DNA from 3 places in the Paenibacillus sp. FSL R5-0345 genome. Region 1 is predicted to be linked to each of the others. Evidence: predicted binding sites of a transcription regulator. Region 1 holds the regulator's gene; each other region holds the start of a gene.

Region 1 (4,326 bases):
AATGAGCAATTATAAGAAGTGCAGTAAGCATTCCAGCTGCTATAACAATTGGGAATATATTTATACCTAAAAAAGCCATGAAAATAAACAGTACAGGAATAAATCCGAGTAAAATTTCTTTAAGATACTTAGGCATTATTCCATACCCCCAAGGTCGCAGGTTTTCGCGGCAAAATAATAAATTTACTTTCTTTTCCAATGCTTAAACTAACATACACATTGTTGTCGTCGATTTCAGTAGATGCTATCACATCTTTATATTCCGAATGCTGCTCTTTTAATCTATCAAGTTCAGTAGGTATAAGAGTATATTTACGGCTCTCCATCGCTTCAGCTACAGAGAACAACGCTTTATCCCAGTAATCATCTAATAATTCATTTGAATTTTGATCCACATCGAGTTTAAGCTTACGTCCTTCAATCACTGACTTTCCTTCTTTAGATACATACGATACTAGATCACGTAAATTCGTGCCCGGCTGCAAATCAAGTTTCAAAGTGACCTCATCGCGGTTAATACTAATATGTGAATTATTTACTCCCTCATAACCGGATACAATCTTTTGGAGCGGTTCCTGTAAAGCAAACTGACGATATAAAAAGAATCCTCCGAACAATAGAGTAGCCGACAGTAGAGACGTTATCAGTACAGGTACAAGACGTAATTTCAAGAAACGTCCTCCTCTCAAAGATGACAAAATGTAAACAGAATGATTAATAAATCAAAGCTGTTAAGCGCTCATCAGAGCCTAACGTTCTCTTAATACTGTTCTAATTACAAACAGTAGTATATCACATGTGTATATACGAAAATGAAAAAAAGTGTGAAGATATTTAAAATTTTATTTTTTATTTTTTTCCAATTCATTAAATATATTGATTTATTTCAACGAAAAAAAAGAGCCGTTACTTGTCGTTAACAGGCTTATTTCCACATGTGTTTTTTAAATAAAAATATATAAAAACTACCTACTTAGTATATCACAAATAGTACATTACGAGTATATCAAAATAATCCATCATATTAACGAAAACAAGCGAACCATAAATGGTCCGCTTGTTTCTAGTATAGTACTCTTGTTTATTTTAGCGGCTGGGTAAACTATATCCTTCACCCATTCGAGCTCCATCTGAGAACCGATAAAATTGATAATAATACCGACCGCTTTGTTTATAAAAAAGCTGCCATGCATACTCTCCGTTATATACCCCCGGCAACAACCGCTCGATACTAACGTCCGGAAGATCAGCTTTAATTATGCTGCGTATTTTCGCTTCAGAGGTCCCTTTACTCAGTTCCTCAGCATATACTGCGTCGTTGCCTTCTGCAAACTTCCCGTCTACAGTAAAGCGTACCCATACCATTAACTCGGTCCCGGATTGATTCTTCCCTGTTAAGACCCAGTACACTGCATTTTCATCCCACACGGATTTCTGTGCTTTAGTTACCTCTGTCAGACCAGCGCTGGTTTTGGCGATATCCTTAGCAATATCTCGCTCGTTCCATTGATCTTTCATAATATAGGCATAGAACTGGATAAGTCCAAACAGAAGGAGCAGAATCAGAACTGACCCCAGGAGGATCCATTTTTTCCTTTTCTTCAAGGTGCAGCTCCCTTTCTAGTAATATATCTTTTTTGATTATATAACACACCCGTGTGTTTATCCAAAGTTTCATATTCATTCATATAAATTCTTATATTTACAGAAAAGGCCGTAACTTTTGCAAACGCAGAAAGTCACAGCCTTACAGTTAATTCTTATCATCTTAGACTACCGCTTGAGCAGCCCCTCAAAGGATTCTTGCGCCTTACGACGGATAGCTTCCTCATCTAACGTTACACATTGTCCATGTTTTACAACCTGTTTACCATTCACCCATACATGCTCAACATCCTTGGCACTGGCAGAGTATACAGCATGAGACAGCAAATCTGTGTGCGGTAGTAAATGCGGCTGGTCTATATCAATCGCGATAAAGTCAGCTTTCATGCCTACAGCGAGCCTGCCCACATCATTTAAAAAGATAGACTTCGCGCCATACTCTGTAGCCATACTCAGAGCTTCCGGAGCCGGTACAGCCGTAGGATCACCACTTACACCTTTATGGATAAGTGCTGCAAGACGCATCTCTTCAAACATATCCAAGTTATTATTACTTGCCGCGCCATCTGTACCCAACGACACCTTCACACCGGCCTTTAGAAGATCCGTAACACGAGCAACTCCACTAGCCAGTTTTAGATTACTTCCCGGGTTATGAGATACACCTACATTATGACGAGCCAGAATCTCGATCTCTTCATCATTCAAATGAACGCCATGAGCAACAATAGACGGACGTGTGAACATTCCAAGCTTCTCTAAATGAGCTACAGGCCGCAGTCCGTAATCCACTACATTCTGCTCCACTTCGCGTTTCGTTTCGGACATATGGGTATGCATCGGTAAATCCAAATCATGCGCCGCCTGTACAAACTTAACAAAGAAATCCGGCGGGCAAGTATATGGAGCGTGTGGCGAGATCATCGTTGTAATTCTACCGTCAGCCTTTCCATGCCAGTTCCGTGCAAAAGAAATCGCTTCCGCAAGCTTGTGATTCTGTACTTCCTCTGGACAAAGACCGATCACGCCTCTCATCAATACAGAACGGATACCTGACAATTCGACCACCTCAGCTACTCGATCCATATGATCATACATATCCAGGAAGGTTGTAGTGCCACCTTTCAGCATTTCCAGAACAGACAAGGAGGTTCCCCAGTACACATCTTCTCCGGTGAATTTCTCTTCCATCGGCCACATTTTTTCCTGAAGCCACACTTGAAGCGCTAAATCATCTCCATAACCACGAAGCAATGACATTGCGGCATGGCCGTGTGTGTTTACCAGACCAGGCATAAACAACAGACGACTGCCATCAACAACTTGCACACCTTCTTCCATCAAAGGCTCTTCTTTTCCTATGTAAGTGATCAAATCATCTTCAATAGTCATATATCCACTAAGAACAGGCTCATCCGTTCCCGGAATAAGAAAACGCCCGCCTTTGATAATCGTTTTACTACTCTTCATTTCCGCTTTCTTCCTTTCCGTCTTTCAAATAATAAGCAAGACTTTGCAAATCCGTTGTAAAATCGGCTGCATGAACCCGGATATTCGGTGGTGTTTTTAGAATCACTGGTGCAAAATTCAAAATCGCCTCAATGCCAGATTCAATAAGAATATCTGCTACATTCTGCGCTTCTGAGTCAGGTACAGTAATAATCCCAATTCGAATGCCTTGCTCACGAACTGTCTGACCTAGCTCTTCCATGGGTTGAACCGTAAGAGAGTTGATTTTCCGCCCTACCTTAGGTGCATAAGAATCAAATATAGCGGTAATCTTCATAGTATCTTTCAGATAAGCATTATAATTAGATAATGCATGTCCAAGGTTACCGGCACCTACTAATGCCACATTCAGCTGTTGGTCCAGCTTCAAAATATGACGGATTTTCTCAATAAGATAAGTTACGTCATACCCAATACCTTTTCTGCCGAAGTCTCCAAAATACGCTAAATCTTTACGGATTTGAGCGGGATTCAGATCAAGTTTTTGTCCTAATTCTTGCGAGGAAACGGTTAATATTTCACGTTTCTGAAGATCATTCAAGAAACGTAAGTACACAGGAAGTCTGCGAACAACGGCTTCTGATATTTTATCCGATTTCATAATTTACCTCCTAATTTAAGTACTATTCTGTTTGAATCCTATTAAAATTTCTGTACCTCGTCTCAATGAAGAGCGGTATTCTCTTATACCGCCCTTCATTGTGGAGTGATTAATTAAACAGAAGATGTCCTTCTTAAGAAACGCCTCCGTCTTCCAACCACTCTGCTATACGAGGAACCATTTGATCCGTAAGCATATGTTCCATTTTCGGGCCAGGCAACGAATAAAGGAAATACTTTCCATAATGAGATTCGATAACCCTAGTGTCATACACTATAACAATACCCCGATCCTGCGCTGTCCGTACCAGTCTTCCAAATCCTTGCTTGAAGCGGATAACTGCCTGAGGCACCGACAATTTCATAAACGGATTCTTCTTCTGGGCTTGTAATAACTCAGACTTCGCTTCCGCTAGAGGGTGATTAGGCGGTTGAAATGGAAGCCTCACGATGGCTAAGCATGTCAATGCCTCACCCGGAATATCTACTCCCTCCCAGAAGCTGCTAGTTCCAAGCAGAACTGAAGCAGCACTGTCCTGAAAGCGTCGAATCAGCTTACTGCGGCTTCCACCTTCCACGCCTTGACCTAGCACCGTGATTTCTTGTGAGGCT
Region 2 (4,326 bases), 2.2 Mb from region 1:
GCGCTGCTCGAAGATATCAGTCATATTATAAGTCATAATCACAAAAGCAGTAAACAAAACTGCAAGTGGGATCAGCAATTTCTGTGCCATCTTCCGAGCACGAGCCTGTAGATCACCCACTGTACGCAGCGTTGTGAACATGAGACCATGCACCAAACAGAGAAGAACTACCGTAAGACCTGCTACTACAGTATATACATTCACGATATCTGTAAAACCTGCGTACATTTGCATATCGCCATCAATAGGCAAACCTTTAATAAAGCTGGCGAACACTACTGCAAGGAGGAACGGTGGGAGGAAGCTGCCAATAAAGATACAAGCATCCCAAGTTCTTTTCCAAGCTACAGAATCTCGTTTACCTCTGAACTCAAAAGCAACACCACGCGCAATCAAAGCTAATAAAGCAAAGACAAAAGGAATATAGAATCCGCTAAACAACGTTGCATACCATTCCGGAAAAGCCGCGAACATTGCGCCCGCACCCGTTAGTAGCCATACCTCATTAGCATCCCAGAAAGGTCCGATAGAGTTAATCAGTACCCGGCGCTCTGTATCATTTTTAGCGAGAATCTGTGTTTCCATTCCTACGCCGAAATCAAAACCCTCCAGAAAGAAGAACCCTATAAACAGAACTGCAATCAGCACAAACCACAATTCATTAAGAGATATCATTGGGCGCCCTCCTCATTATATGGATCATGCGAATCCCCGTGATCGTTATCCATCGCATAAGGACCTTTTTTAATTACTTTCATAAACAAACCAATCAGTACTAATCCGAGAATTGCGTAAATCGTTGTAAAAGAAATAACAGAGAATAGAACCTGACCACTCGTAATATTAGGCGACACACTGTCTTCCGTGGTCATCAGTCCGAATACCGTCCATGGCTGACGCCCGAATTCGGTCATGACCCAACCCGCTGTATTCGCGATTGGAGGAAGCAGTAATCCCCATAACATAAACCGCATAAACCAGGTGTTTGGACGGTCCATTTTTTTGCGCCACATTAAATACATAGCGTACATACCCAGTACAATCATTAACGTTCCTGCTAGAACCATGATCCGGAAACTCCAGAATGTCGTACGTACAGGTGGAATATAGTCACCGGGGCCATAGGTTTGCTCATACTCAGCTTGCAGTTCAAGCATACCTTTAACTTCACCGGAAAATTTACTGTATGAAAGGAAGCTCAGCATATACGGAATTTGAAATTCTCCAGTACTTTCTTGCTTCTCTGGATCAATATTTGCCCATACGGTCCAAGGCGCTGGGTCACCACTCTTACCCCATAGTCCTTCGGAAGCCGCCATCTTCATAGGTTGAGTCTCAACCAAATACTGTGCTTGCGCATGGCCTGCCACGGCTACACCAATAGAAGAAATAATACCTACGATAGCTGCAATTTGAAAAGATTTCTTAAAGAAAGATACATCTTGTTTCTTCAATATCTTGTACGCACTAATACCCGTTACTAGGAAGGCACCTGTTGCATACGCAGCAAGAACCGTGTGCGGGAATTCAACCAACAATTGTCCGTTCGTAATAAGCGCGAAGAAATCATTCATTTCTGCACGACCATTATTAATCGCAAATCCTACTGGATGCTGCATAAAGGAGTTTGCTGCCAGGATCCAGAAAGCAGATAACATCGTACCGAATGCTACCAGCCAGATGGAGGCCAAGTGCACTCTCTTGGACACTTTGTCCCAGCCAAATATCCAGATTCCAATAAACGTAGACTCCAGAAAAAAGGCTGCCAATGCTTCTACTGCAAGCGGAGCCCCGAAGACATCACCCACAAAACGTGAATAATCAGACCAGTTCATCCCGAACTGAAATTCCTGTAAAATCCCTGTAACTACCCCTACTGCAAAATTGATGAGGAACAGCTTTCCCCAGAACTGCGCCATTCTTTTGTACTCTTCATTGCCTTTTCTAACGTACATGGTCTCCATAATGGCAATCAAGAGCGCTAGTCCGATTGATACCGGTACAAAGAAATAGTGGAATATTGTCGTCGACGCAAATTGTATACGCGACAGCATTACTGTATCCATATTTTTCCCTTCCTTCTCCCCTTTTCGTTAATTATATTGTGTCAAAAATTTAAACGTCTTTTTGTGATTAATGTCACACAAAGAGGTGTATTTAACGGTAAAATTCAAATGATTTGTGACAAAAATCACAATTTACCATAAAAAAAGCAAAAAAAATAAGACGGTTTAACCGTCTTGAAGTTGTTCACTGCTCTATAACAAGCTTGACTCATAAAGGCATTGGTTAGGTAATGGAAATACCCTTCTTCAGCGATTTGAGATCGCCATTCGAATTAAGCAATTGTGGTAGCATCTTCGTGCTGCGAACCATTGGAGAGTCACATAGACGGCAAGAAGGCGCATGTTCAAATGCGAAATTATCCCTCATCCATCCGTTGCATCCATCATTGGTACACGCCCAAATCGCGGTATTTTCTTCCGGTATTTCTTCCAAAGGTTTCTTCCGGTAGTTCATTGCCGTTCCTCCCATCCTGTAAGTCAATAGTGACTAACTAGATATAAAAAGACCGTCCCAACTTTCAAAAAGCTGGGACGGTTTCTTCTATTATTACAGTTTTACAACGTTTTCGGCTTGTGGTCCACGGTTGCCTTGAACAACGTTGAATTCAACGCGTTGGCCTTCGTCCAAAGTTTTGAAGCCGTCGCCAGTGATTGCGCTGAAGTGAACGAATACGTCGCTTCCGCCTTCAACTTCGATAAATCCGAATCCTTTTTCTGCGTTGAACCATTTAACTGTACCTGTTTGCATGTGTGTTACCTCCACAAATTTAAATTAATATGTTCTTTTTATCTTCAAACAAAGAAAAAATTCACACATTGAAAAAGGTTGTATTGCCAAATATAACAGCCCTTTTCAATGCGAAAATTAGGGACTAAATGTATGATTGATATCATATTACCACACCTGATTAGCAAAGGCAAGCTGGCATCCGGATTTATCCGGTTCTACCCTAATAAGTATTACCTTCCAATGTAAGGGTTGCCAGTCGGCCCAAAATTCATTAAATCAGCTTATAATTGCCATATTTATCAAATCTTTAGAAGAAACAAATCCCCGATAGCGATACAAAGTATCGCTATTTCAGGAAGGTCTACCTTCACAACTGAAGGGGTAGTCCGCTCTACTTGTCATTACTGCTATATCATTATATGCCGACTTTCAGTATATTATTCCTCTGGTTTTTCAAGAAGTTTAACTGTCGTCTGATTGACCTTCCCATTTCGGTAATAGGTGATCTTCAGATCCTCGCCAATCTTCGTTTGATTATATAAATACTTGCGAAGGGAAAGTGTGGATGTAATAGGCTCATCATTAAACTTTGTAATTACATCATTAAATTGTATTCCGGCTTCCTTTGCAGGTCCAACAGCATCCAGAACGACTACCCCATCCTTAACATTATTCGGTAGGTTCAGTTCCTTACGTTGATCCTCTGCAAGAGGAACGTAAGGATTATTTAAATCTACGGAATATACACCTAAGTAGGACCGGGCAATACGCCCTTTTTCAGCCAGTTCATTTGCGGTATCTATCACATGGTTAGCTGGAATTGCAAACCCTAGACCCTCTACACCTGCATCGGAGATTTTCATCGTGTTAATACCGATGACTTTACCATCCAGATCCACAAGTGCTCCGCCGCTATTACCTTCATTAATCGCCGCATCGGTCTGAATGACCTCTTGCTCCCAGTCATATACGCCGTCCTGATTTAAGGATACAGGAACCTTCCGTTCAGTATAGCTGACAATCCCTGAGGTCAATGTGTCTCCAAGTCCTAAAGGGTTACCAATGGCAATCACTGTTTCACCTAGGCGAAGCTTGGAGGAATCTCCTAGCTGTGCGATCGTATTGATACCCTTAGCATCAATAGAAAGAACTGCGATATCACTCACTTTATCCGTGCCAACAAGTGTAGCTTTACGTGTCTCACCATCTACTGTTACGACCTCAAGATTGCCGGAGTCTTCGATAACATGGTTATTAGTAATAATAAATGCTTTATTATCTACCTTTTTATAAATCACTCCAGAGCCTAATGCTGACTCATCCAGAATGTTCAATTCTTTATTATCTTCCTTATGATTGATAATACTTACTACTGCAGGACGAACCGTAGCAGCAGCTTGAATGATACGGTCAAACGGATCACTGCTTGGAGTAACCTCCCCAGTTGTTGCTACCGACTTAGGGGCAGTTTCATGACTCATTTGTCCAGTAAGCACACTGAATAAGAACACTGCTACCACAGCACTGATT
Region 3 (4,326 bases), 2.5 Mb from region 1:
TGATATCACCATTCTCACGGTACCCGTGTACGTGAAGGTTATGGTTATGACGATCAAAGAACAAGTCTTTAATCAGACCTTCATACCCGTGGAAGGCGAAAATAACCGGTTTGTCCTTTGTGAAAAATTGATCAAACTCTTCGTCAGATAAACCACGAGGATCTAATTTTTGACTTCTCAGTCTCAATAAGTCCACCACATTGATATATCTAATCTTAAGTGCTGGAAGTTTCTCATGCAGGATAGAGATTGCCGCTAAGCTTTCAATAGTTGGTTCTGTACCAGCAGAAGCAATAACAACATCCGGCTCTCCACCTTGATCGGTGCTTGCCCAGTCAATGATCTTCAAGCCTTTTTCAACCAGCTCCTGTGCTTCATCTGCATTAAACCATTGCGGACGCGGATGTTTGGATGAAACGATCAGGTTGATTTTTTGACGGTCATTTAAGACGGTGTCAAAGACAGCCAGCAAGGAGTTCGCATCGGCAGGTAAATACTCACGGATAAATTCAGGCTTCTTATCAGCCAAGTGACCTAACAGACCTGGATCTTGGTGAGTATAACCATTGTGGTCTTGTTGGAATACAGTTGAAGTTGCCACCACATTTAAGGATGGGATATCTGCACGCCAGCTTTGATCTGTTGCTTTACGCAGCCATTTAAAATGCTGAGTAATCATAGAATCAACTACACGCAAGAAAGCTTCATAACTCGCAAAGAAACCGTGACGTCCAGTCAAAACATATCCTTCAAGTAAGCCTTCTGCTTGATGTTCAGACAATTGAGAATCAATTACACGTCCATAAGATGAGAGGAACTCATCATTTGGTTCTTTAATTTGATCCAGCCATTGTCGTTTAGTTACTTCAAAGACAGGTCCCAGACGGTTGGACATCGTTTCATCCGGTCCGAAAATTCTAAAGTTACGGTTCTCTTCATTAAGGGAGATTACATCTTTCATGTATTTACCCAGCACAGCCATATCTTGTGCAATAACTTGGCCTGGCACAGCATTATCAAGTGCAAAGTTACGATAATCTGGCAATTTCAAATCTTTAATGAGGTTACCGGCGTTGGTAACAGGATTCATTCCCATACGTCGGTCGCCTGTAGGCAGAATCTCAGCAATTTCAGCTTTCAAACGGCCATTGTCGTCAAATAATTCTTCCGGTCTATAGCTATTTAACCACTCCAGTAACGCTGGTGCGTGTTTCATATTTTTTTGGTCCACTGGAATTGGCACCTGATGGGCGCGGAATGAATTTTCATTTGGTACACCGTCCCATTGCTTTGGACCTGTCCATCCCTTAGGAGAGCGGAAGACCAGCATTGGCCAAACCGGACGAGTAAGATCATTGTTCTCACGTGCATTCTTTTGAATCGCTTCAATTCTTTCTACGATAGTATCCAGCACCTTTGCCATTTCTGGATGCATAAGATCAGGATTTTCACCTTCAACAAAGAACGGTTCCCAACCCATCCCTTTAAAGTATGCGGTAATTTCTTCTTTTGATTGACGGGATAGGATCGTTGGATTACTGATTTTGAAACCATTCAAGTGTAAGATCGGCAGAACCGCACCATCAGTAACCGGGTTGATGAATCTGTTGGAGAACCATGAAGCAGCTAGTGGTCCAGTTTCAGCCTCGCCATCACCAATCACAACAGCCGAAATCAGATCCGGATTATCCAATATGGCACCGACACCGTGAGAAAGAGAATAACCCAACTCGCCGCCTTCATGGATAGAACCAGGTGTTTCTGGGGCGGCATGAGAAGCAATGCCCCCTGGGAATGAGAATTGTTTGAACAATTTCTTCATCCCTGGAATATCTTGCGTGATTTCCGGATAAATTTCCGTGTAACTACCGTCCAGATAAGAATTTGAAACCATAACCTGACCACCATGACCAGGCCCCTCAATATAGAACATGTTCAAGTCATATTTAGTAATGACCCTATTCAAATGGGCATAAATAAAATTTTGGCCAGGAATGGTTCCCCAGTGTCCGATAGGCTTAATTTTTACATCTGCATCCTTCAACGGTTCCTTTAACAACGGATTATCTTTTAAGTACAGTTGACCTACGGATATGTAGTTCGTCGCACGCCAATAGGCATCCAGCTTTTCTAAATAAGTTTTTGATGAGTAATCAACATCCATGGATAATACCATTTCTTCCACTCCCCAAAATTTTTTATGTTTTTTTCAGTACCGTATTACTTCCACAAATACATCATACCGCCGCGCAAAATTAATTCAACCTTTTAAACAAATGATACGGTCCAATTATGTGAAAATATGAACATAGTATGAAAAACGGAGTAAATTCACTGTAAAAAAGCTTGTATATTTTAATATTTGTAAAAATATAGGAACTATTTTCGAAGAGATCATGCTGGAGGACTTAACTCTATTTTGTTCAAAACAAAAAAAATAAGACCGAGAAAAATTCCCCAGTCTTACTTTTAGTCAACCGATACAAAGGTATTAAATTTTAAGAATTTGTAGTGGAATCGCATGTGCGAAAATTCAAAAGGCGTGCCATTATCCAAGAAGAAAATCCCCTCCATAATGCTAACAGGCTCATTCTTCTCTAAATTCAGCAGTTCTTGATCATTGGAATCCGACGGCTCTGCAGATATGGATAAAAAAGATTTGGTAACCGCTAAATTGCGCGAGTCCTCCAAATAATTAAAAATAGATCCTTCGATAATCGTCTGATTCAAATTTTGTACGATTTTTATGGGGATATACCCTGTTTCAATCATAAAGGGTTCATCTTCAAAGAGACGAAGTCGAACGATTTTGTAAACAAAGTCATGAGGCCCTAAAAACAAATCCCGCTGTAACTCTTCTGTTGGTGGGATAACCTCAAATTTCAATACTTTGATTTTAGGTTTCTTGCCATGCATATGAAAATTGTCGGTGACCCCTAAATTAGAGCCTTCGTAATTAAAAATAGATTCATTTTTTATGTATAACGGGTTAATAAAGGTTCCTGAACCACGTTTTTTAAAAATAATGCCGGCATTCGCCATTTTAGTCAGAGCACTTTTAATGGAACTCCGACTCACTTGATAAGTCTCACTGAGACTCCGTTCATCCGGTAATTTCATATCAGGAAACTGCCCAGCAAAGATTTTCATTTTTAGATCATCAATAATTTGCTTGTAGACAAACTGTGTCATGAAGTACTCCTTTTAAGGTTAATACATGTTTATTTCACTCTTTACTATAACATAATAACTAAGCAGTTTATACGATTGCACTCATGACTTATTAATCAACCGGATGGATCGGATTGTTGGAATCTGTTCGTTATTTTCGGCGGCGGATGTTCATGCGATTATACATCACTAAACCGGCGATAACCATGCCCAGCGTACCTATACTACTCGCTACATCAGTCTGAAGACCAAACAAAATACATACGTTAGTAACCAAGCTTCTCGTAAGCAGGGCGACAATAATTAGCATGATCGGACGCCAAAAGTTATATCTTCTCATTTCAGTAACACTCCCTAACCCATTTTTCTCAAGCGCTTAACCTTATTAATCTATAAGTATTATAGCATAAGTAAGTAACCGCATACATTTTACGCAAAGATAACGTGAATTCATATGTTTCGATCTAATTAGAACATAATTCAGTATTCAACGCTCGTCTTTGTTCGACTTTAGGTATAGACTTATCATTTTTTACGGATTATAATAACAAACGAACACCAAAAGACGAACATTAAGGCGGAAATCATGACAGAATATATGCAAATATTCCTAGGTACTTCATTTTCAAGCAAATCACCGAAGGAAATTCAAATTTTAAAAGACCACCTCTACTGCATTAATACAGATGGGATGATAGAAAAGATCGTTTCGCCAGAGGAACCCGACTATCAACTTTTACTAGATTCTTATCAAGATCAAGATAACTTCCATCGATTAGCTGAAGGTCAGTATTTTTTGCCTGGCTTTATCGACTTGCATGTTCATGCCCCGCAGTGGGCTCAATCCGGTACTGCGTTAGACATTCCACTCTATGATTGGTTAAATACGTACACCTTCCCATTGGAGTCTAAATTTTCAGACCTGGATTTTGCAAAAAAGATCTACGATGACGTGGTTGATACTCTACTCGCGAACGGAACCACTACAGCTCTTTATTTTGCAACGGTGCATAAAGAAGCCAGCTTATTATTAGCCCAAATCTGTGCAGAAAAAGGACAGCGGGGACTCGTTGGAAAAGTGGTAATGGACGATCCTCAAGGGAATCCAGAAAACTATCGCGACACTGACACCGACACCGCACTTAAAGATACAGA

The links. Region 1 encodes Rex, which represses fermentation and respiration genes when NADH is low (regulators of the CRP and FNR family bind a similar motif). Its sites were predicted from a motif close to TTGTGAAATATTTCACAA; they were not measured.
Region 2: a site for Rex is predicted at 2,180-2,197, ahead of R50345_RS29770 (cytochrome ubiquinol oxidase subunit I). Genes of this name have one in related genera too.
Region 3: a site for Rex is predicted at 2,293-2,310, ahead of R50345_RS01100 (phosphoketolase family protein). Genes of this name have one in related genera too.

The regions. Positions count from the first base shown of each region.
Region 1 is NZ_CP009281.1:4,514,830-4,519,155, forward strand. Features, by position in the region: gene R50345_RS20025 (AAA family ATPase) at 1-136, opposite strand, end outside; gene R50345_RS20030 (hypothetical protein) at 129-671, opposite strand; gene R50345_RS20035 (cell wall elongation regulator TseB-like domain-containing protein) at 1,087-1,518, opposite strand; gene R50345_RS20040 (amidohydrolase) at 1,774-3,075, opposite strand; gene R50345_RS20045 (redox-sensing transcriptional repressor Rex) at 3,065-3,715, opposite strand; gene dinG (ATP-dependent DNA helicase DinG) at 3,849-4,326, opposite strand, start outside.
Region 2 is NZ_CP009281.1:6,743,209-6,747,534, forward strand. Features, by position in the region: gene cydB (cytochrome d ubiquinol oxidase subunit II) at 1-675, opposite strand, end outside; gene R50345_RS29770 (cytochrome ubiquinol oxidase subunit I) at 672-2,066, opposite strand; gene R50345_RS29775 (cold-shock protein) at 2,290-2,520, opposite strand; gene R50345_RS29780 (cold-shock protein) at 2,614-2,814, opposite strand; gene R50345_RS29785 (S1C family serine protease) at 3,234-4,326, opposite strand, start outside.
Region 3 is NZ_CP009281.1:225,096-229,421, reverse strand. Features, by position in the region: gene R50345_RS01100 (phosphoketolase family protein) at 1-2,176, opposite strand, end outside; gene R50345_RS01095 (GntR family transcriptional regulator) at 2,470-3,192, opposite strand; gene R50345_RS01090 (hypothetical protein) at 3,323-3,511, opposite strand; gene guaD (guanine deaminase) at 3,758-4,326, shown strand, end outside.